DNA from 3 places in the Gordonia sp. NPDC003424 genome. Region 3 is predicted to be linked to each of the others. Evidence: predicted binding sites of a transcription regulator. Region 3 holds the regulator's gene; each other region holds the start of a gene.

Region 1 (2,266 bases), on a different contig from region 3:
CGGCCCACCCCGAGGCGATGAGCCGGGAGAGGCGTCGACGTTCTTCGGGGTGGCCGGGCGGTCCGGTGGGGGTTTTGGGTTGGGTTGCGCCCGAACGATTCTGGGGTGGACGTGGGGGGTCACCCCGCCGCAGGTGGCGGGCGAACGCCTCGGCCACCTCGCGGGTGCGATCGATCCGGACCCGCGGCCGACTCTTACCTTTCCCGCGTTTGGTGTTACGTGTCCAGGCCGGGCGTCCGGCATCGGGGCCATCGTTGATGATGTGGGTCGACCACTGACCGGGCTTGTCGCCGACCATCCGATTGTGTGTCGGGCACGCGGCAGCCAGATCCTGGACGTCGGTGTACCCGCCGTCTTTCCAATCCTGCTCGGCGTGATGGGCTTCGGTGCGAGTGAACGGCTGACTGCAACCCGGGCAGGTGCAGGTGGCGCCGTCGCGGGCCAGCAGCATCATCCGCTGGGCCTGGCTGGCGAACCGGTTGGCCCGCCCCAGATACAACGGTTGAGCACTGTGGTCGGCGAACACCGCCAAATGCTGGTGGGCTTCGGCGGCCAACTCGATCACATCCGCGATCGGCAGCAGAGCCCCACCGGCGGTGGTCGCCACCCCGGCCCGCTCGCGCAGTTCGGTCTCGGAGATGGTGATGATCAGATGTGGCGGCAGCCCACGGTGACTCTTCCCGAGTAGCCCACCGTCGGCGACCGCCTGCAGCAGCGCGTGCAGCGCGTCATGGTTACGTTGGCCCGGCGTGCGAAGGTCCCGCTCGGCCGCCAGCTTGAGGGCCTCGGGATCGGCATCGTCCTTACTGCCCTTGGGTGATGCGTCATCGTCGGGGTGGTTCATCCCAGGCGCCGCCCACGCATCGAGCACCACATCCAACAAGGCGCGGGTGACCGGATCGAGTTGCCCTTCCAGGGCACTCATCAACTGCGCATCCTGCTTGGACAGATACAGGCTGCGCCGCCGCGCCCGATCCTTCTCATCGGTCAGCGCACCGTCGGGATCCAGGTGAGCCAGCAGCCGCGCACCGAGGGTGGTCAACTCTTTCGGCGTGTGCACCCGGGCGTAGTCGGCCATCAACTTCTCGGCCGCGGCTCGCTGCTCGGCGTCGAGTGTGGTGGGCAGCTTGTCGAGCACGGTGATCACCGTGACCGCGTGATCGACACCGATCGCGCCGTCGGCGTAGGCCTCGGCCAGGGTCGGGCATTGGGGGTCGAGCTTCTCGCCGGACAGTGCGTGCAGCGACAGCAGCGCCGCCATCTGCTTGCGGCGTCGGCCGGGGTCGGTGATCCGCAGTCGGTCCACCATGAAATCGCTGAGGGAGCGGTAGCCTTCCTCGGCGATGATGTTGCGGTCCGAACACTCCAGGACCCGCTGCAACCCGAAGAAGCTCATCCGCCGCGCGGAGCGTTCATGGGTGTCGGCGACCTCCACGATGTCGTCGTCGGAGGCGGGGGTGGCATCGACGGCGGCGATCCGATCCAACACATCCTCGAGTTCGCGGTAGAGCCCGACAATCTCCGCGACGTTGCCGCCGGTAGTGCTGTCGCTGGTCATCGAGCCCCCTCCCCAAGTCACTCGAACTGATGTTCGATAGTCTATCGGATGCGCTGGTCAGAGGCAAGGGTCTTCTTCGTCGATTGGAAGACCCCTTCGCGGCCGTTCATGCGCAAAACGAGTCTGCGAGCGCATCGAACGGCGGCTGGCGTCTCACATCTCAGGGATCGGGGCTGGGCCGGCGCCGCACACCTCGGCGGCCACGGCCAGGCCACGCCAAACCATCGTCAACCCGCCTGCGCCACGCCAACACACACCGGGCACCCTCGTGAAGGTGACCACGTGGCAACTGTTCGTCATCTTCCTCGCCGGCGCCGGTGCCGGCGGGATCAATACGTTGGTCGGCAGCGGAACCCTGATCACGTTCCCCACCCTGGTCGCGTTCGGGGTGCCGCCGGTCACCGCGACCATGTCGAACGCGATCGGTCTGGTAGCGGGTGGGCTGTCGGGCACGTGGGGTTATCGGCACGAGCTCACCGGTCAGTGGCCGCGGCTCCGGTGGCAGATGCCGGCGTCGTTCCTCGGTGCCCTGCTCGGCTGTTGGTTGTTGTTGCATCTCCCCGAGACGGTCTTCGAGTCGGTCGTTCCGGTACTGCTGGTGGCGGCGTTGATCCTGGTCGTCGCGCAGCCCCGCATCCAGCAGTGGGTCACACGGCGATCCGGCGGCGCAGATCCGCACGATTACGAGTTGACCCCACCGCGCATCGC
Region 2 (2,266 bases), on a different contig from region 3:
CGCGCGCGAACCCCGAGAAGTCGCAGGGCGGCGTCCCACGCGCTGGGGCCGGTGCGTTCCTCGGGGTCCTGCGTGGTGCTCACGTCAGAATTCGACCGGGGCCGGGGCCACGTCGTCGGCGTCGAGGACGGCGCCGATCCCCAGCTTCTCCTTGATCTTCTTCTCGATCTCGTCGCGGATGTCGGTGTTCTCCAGCAGGAACTTGCGGGCGTTCTCCTTGCCCTGGCCGAGCTGATCACCCTCGTAGGTGAACCACGAGCCGGACTTACGGATGAAGCCCTCCGCCACACCCATGTCGATCAGCGAGCCCTCCTTGCTGATGCCCTGACCGTAGAGGATGTCGAATTCGGCCTGCTTGAACGGCGGTGCCACCTTGTTCTTGACGACCTTGACCCGGGTGCGGTTACCCACCGCATCGGTGCCGTCCTTGAGGGTCTCGATGCGTCGGACATCAAGGCGCACAGACGAATAGAACTTGAGCGCCTTACCACCGGTGGTGGTCTCCGGGGAACCGAACATCACGCCGATCTTCTCGCGCAGCTGGTTGATGAAGATCGCGGTGGTCTTGGAGTTGTTCATCGCGCCGGTCATCTTGCGCAGCGCCTGGCTCATCAGGCGGGCCTGCAGGCCGACGTGGCTGTCGCCCATCTCGCCCTCGATCTCGGCCTTCGGCACGAGCGCGGCGACCGAGTCGATCACCAGGATGTCCAGCGCGCCGGACCGGATCAGCATGTCGGCGATCTCGAGCGCCTGCTCACCGGTGTCCGGCTGCGACACCAGCAGAGCGTCGCAATCCACACCGAGCTTCGCCGCATAGTCCGGATCGAGGGCGTGCTCGGCGTCGATGAACGCCGCGATGCCGCCGGCCGCCTGGGCGTTCGCCACCGCATGCAGGGCGACGGTGGTCTTACCCGACGACTCCGGACCGTAGATCTCGACGACGCGGCCACGCGGAAGCCCGCCGATGCCGAGTGCGACGTCGAGGGCGATGGACCCGGTCGGGATCACCTCGATCGGCTGCCGGGTCTCCTCGCCGAGGCGCATGACCGAGCCCTTGCCGAAGTTCTTGTCGATCTGCGCGAGGGCGAGATCGAGGGCCTTCTCACGGTCCTGGGGCGCTGCTGCCATGGGATTCTCCTCCGAACTCTCCGCCGGTGCTCCGGTCGGGTGGATTGTGGTGGCTGATGTGTGTTGCACGTTAGCCGCGGGGTCTGACAAGTCTCGTTGGCTCGGCTCGGGCGTCGGTTTCCTGTAGTGATTGGACGCGCACGATGCGTGTGCGGTTCCGTTCCCCACCCACAATGAACGAACATGTGTTCGATGGCAAGCGCGACACGCGGATGTGCCGCCGGCAGATCACCAGCGTTCGCGCGGGACGTCGAAGTCGCGGCAGATCGCCACCCAGACGTCGCGGGGATCGACCCCGTCCTCGATGGCCTGCGCGCCCGTGCGACCGCCGAGTTCGGTCAGGACATGGTCGGCGAGCATCGAATCCGCCGACAGCACGCCGAACTCGGTGTTGATCAGTTCGGTGAACTCGGTCAGACGCACGCCCGCCAGCCTACTGGTGCCCTCGGGTCAGCAGCTTCTCGACGATCGGTACCGGATCGGTGACCTCCGACACGGTCAGCGCCGCGCGCTCGGCGGCAGCGGTGAACGCCGGGTCGACGAGAATCTGCCGCGTCGCCTCGGCCAATGCCGCGGGCTCCAGCGGCCGCACCAGCAGGCCACTCCCCTGTCGCCGGACCCGGTTCGCCAGCTCCCACTGGTCGCCACCGCCGGGCACGGTCACCACCGGCACCCCGGCGGCCAGCGCCTTGGCCAGCATGCCGTGACCGCCGCCGCAGATGACCGCGCGCGCGTGCCGCAGGATCTCGTCCTGGCGTCCGGTACCGACCACGACACGTTCCGCACACTCCACCCCGTGTGGTCGGTCCAGCGCCGAAACCACTACGCGCACAGGCATTCCCAGATGCTCTTCGGACAGCGCCGAGAGGGCGGCGGCGGCCAGGTCCACGCCGGTCGCCGCGGTGGACGGGGCGACGAGCACGAGCGGATCGGCGCCGGGCGGCCGATCGAACAGCGCGTCGGTCGGTTCCCAGAACAGCGGCCCGATGACGTGGGTGTCGGACGGCCAGTCGGGCCTGCGCACCTCGAGCGCGGGCAGTGTCGCGACCAGACGTGCGGCCGGCGCGGCGGGTCCGGGCAGGCAGATCGTGGAGCGGGCCTGCGCGCGTTGCCGCTCACCGCGCCGCAGCGAGCGGGC
Region 3 (2,266 bases):
ATGATCGCATCGGCCGCCGAGGCCGCCGAGTTCGCCGGTGAGGTACGCCGACGCGGACTGGTCGCGGGCGTGATGGTGGAGGTTCCCGCCGCGGCCGTCCTGGCGTCGGCGATCCTGGCCGAGGTGGATTTCGTGTCGATCGGCACCAACGACCTCACGCAGTACACGATGGCCGCCGACCGGATGTCCCCGGAACTGGCCGGTTTGACCGACCCCTGGCAACCGGCCGCACTGCACCTGATCCACAGCGTCGGGCAAGCCGGGGAGGCGACCGGCAAGACGGTCGGTGTGTGTGGTGAGGCGGCCGCGGACCCACTGCTCGCGTGCGTGTTGGTGGGCCTGGGCGTCACCTCGCTCTCGTCGGCGCCGGCGGCCGCGGCAGCGGTCGGTGCGCGGTTGGCCGGCGTGACCCTGGCGCAGTGTCGCGCCGCCGCCGAAGCGGTGCTGGCGACCGCGGACCCGGTGGCCGCACGAGCCGCGGCCACTGCCGCGCTCGACGGCTGAGCGGTGCCGGTCAGACGCGCCGCATGACGGTGACGACCTTGCCGAGGATGGCGGCGTCGTCACCGGGGATCGGTTCGAACAGCGCGTTGTGCGGCATCAGCCAGATGTGACCATTGCGCCGCTTGAACGTCTTCACGGTGGCCTCGCCGTCGATCATCGCCGCGACGATGTCGCCGTTGTCGGCGACGTTCTGCTGACGCACCACGACCCAGTCGCCGTCGCAGATCGCGGCGTCGATCATGGATTCACCCACGACCTTCAGCAGGAAGAGGGACCCCTCACCGACGAGTTCGCGGGGTAGCGGGAACACGTCCTCGACGGCCTCTTCGGCGAGGATCGGTCCGCCTGCCGCGATCCGGCCGAGCACCGGCACGAACGCGGGGGTCGGTAGCGAGGTGTCGTCGCCGGCCGCGGAGCCGCCGGGCGGATTGGTGGGATCGCCGTCGGAGATGTTCACCGCCCGGGGCCGGTTGTGGTCGCGCTTGAGGAGGCCCTTGCGCTCCAGCGTGCGCAACTGATGGGCCACCGACGACGTCGAGGTCAGCCCGACGGCGTCCCCGATCTCCCGGATGCTCGGTGGGTATCCGCGTTCGCGGACCGACTGGCGGATGTATTCGAGCACGCCGCGCTGGCGCGCGGTCAGGGATGCCTCGGCGGCGTGCGGGTCGGTGGCGGTGTCGGTGGCGGTGTCGGGGGTGTCCGGCCCGCCGGCCTTCTCGCTCATCGGTGGGTCCTCCTGTCGGTTGGGTGACTCGAGCACCGAAAAATGCTGGTCGTCTGGGTCCTTCAGCGCCGACAGTAGCCCAATCCTCGGACATGTTCAAACATGTGTTCGAGGTGTTTTGCAACTTCGCGCGACTTTGTCGGTGGCCCGTGCTAGAAATCGAACATACGTTTCATCGAACACGTGATCGATGGCAGCGCGACCCGCAAGCACCGACCGCAGAAGGACAGACACCATGGCCACCGCGACTCTCACCCGCACACCCCTCACCCACACACCCCGCTCGGACGTCCCCGAACCCGACACCTCCGTCCGGCCGGGTACGCGGTCCGCGCGCGCCGACCGTGCCGTCACCGACCTCACCCGCCCCGCCGACCGGCGGCAGGCCGATCGCCGACCGCCGGTGGCCCGGCCGTCGGTGGCCCGGCCGTCGCGCGCGCGGGTGCGGGGGACGCGCTGCGCGACACCAGCCGGCGGCCGCACCACCGGCACGAGCAGCGTCTACCTGCGCCGACGGCTGGCCGCCGCGGCGCTCCTGGTGGGCGTGGGTCTCGCCGTCCTCGTCTGGGTCATCGCGATCATCGGCTCCGACTACGCGGCGTCGGTCACACCCGAGCCGATCGGCACCGAGGTCGTGCACGTGCGTCAGGGCGACTCGCTGACCTCCATCGCCGAGCGCGTCGCGCCCGACGTACCGGCGCAGGCGGTGATCGACGCCATCGTCGAGCGCAACGATCTGTCCGGCGCCGGGCTGCATGTGGGTCAGGCGCTGGTCGCACCCGCCTATCGCTGAGGACATGACCGGTATCCTCGGTGGCATGCGCTGCCCGTTTTGCAAGAACGAAGACACCAAGGTCATCGACTCGCGTGTCGCCGACGAGGGGCAGGCCATCCGTCGCCGCCGGGCGTGTGCCCGATGCGGACGCCGATTCTCCACCGTCGAGAGCGCGGTGCTGGCGGTGGTCAAGCGCAACGGTGTCACCGAACCCTTCAGCCGCGAGAAGGTGATGCGCGGCGTGCGTCGCGCATGCCAGGGCC

What was found. The regulator LexA, encoded in region 3, represses DNA repair genes until DNA is damaged. The targets are predictions, from matches to a motif close to CGAACANNTGTTCG.
Region 1: ACWDTI_RS02250 (DUF222 domain-containing protein) is a predicted target of LexA. The motif match lies at 1,581-1,594, and genes of this name have one in related genera.
Region 2: recA (recombinase RecA) is a predicted target of LexA. The motif match lies at 1,307-1,320, and genes of this name have one in related genera.

Annotation. Positions count from the first base shown of each region.
Region 1 covers NZ_JBSFQJ010000001.1:505,984-508,249, forward strand. Annotated here, with positions in the region: gene ACWDTI_RS02250 (DUF222 domain-containing protein) at 1-1,558, opposite strand, end outside; gene ACWDTI_RS02255 (sulfite exporter TauE/SafE family protein) at 1,833-2,266, shown strand, end outside.
Region 2 covers NZ_JBSFQJ010000030.1:20,243-22,508, reverse strand. Annotated here, with positions in the region: gene ACWDTI_RS26195 (regulatory protein RecX) at 1-83, opposite strand, end outside; gene recA (recombinase RecA) at 85-1,128, opposite strand; gene ACWDTI_RS26185 (DUF3046 domain-containing protein) at 1,357-1,551, opposite strand; gene ACWDTI_RS26180 (glycosyltransferase) at 1,562-2,266, opposite strand, start outside.
Region 3 covers NZ_JBSFQJ010000019.1:103,666-105,931, reverse strand. Annotated here, with positions in the region: gene ACWDTI_RS22465 (phosphoenolpyruvate--protein phosphotransferase) at 1-504, shown strand, start outside; gene lexA (transcriptional repressor LexA) at 515-1,228, opposite strand; gene ACWDTI_RS22455 (LysM peptidoglycan-binding domain-containing protein) at 1,464-2,021, shown strand; gene nrdR (transcriptional regulator NrdR) at 2,047-2,266, shown strand, end outside.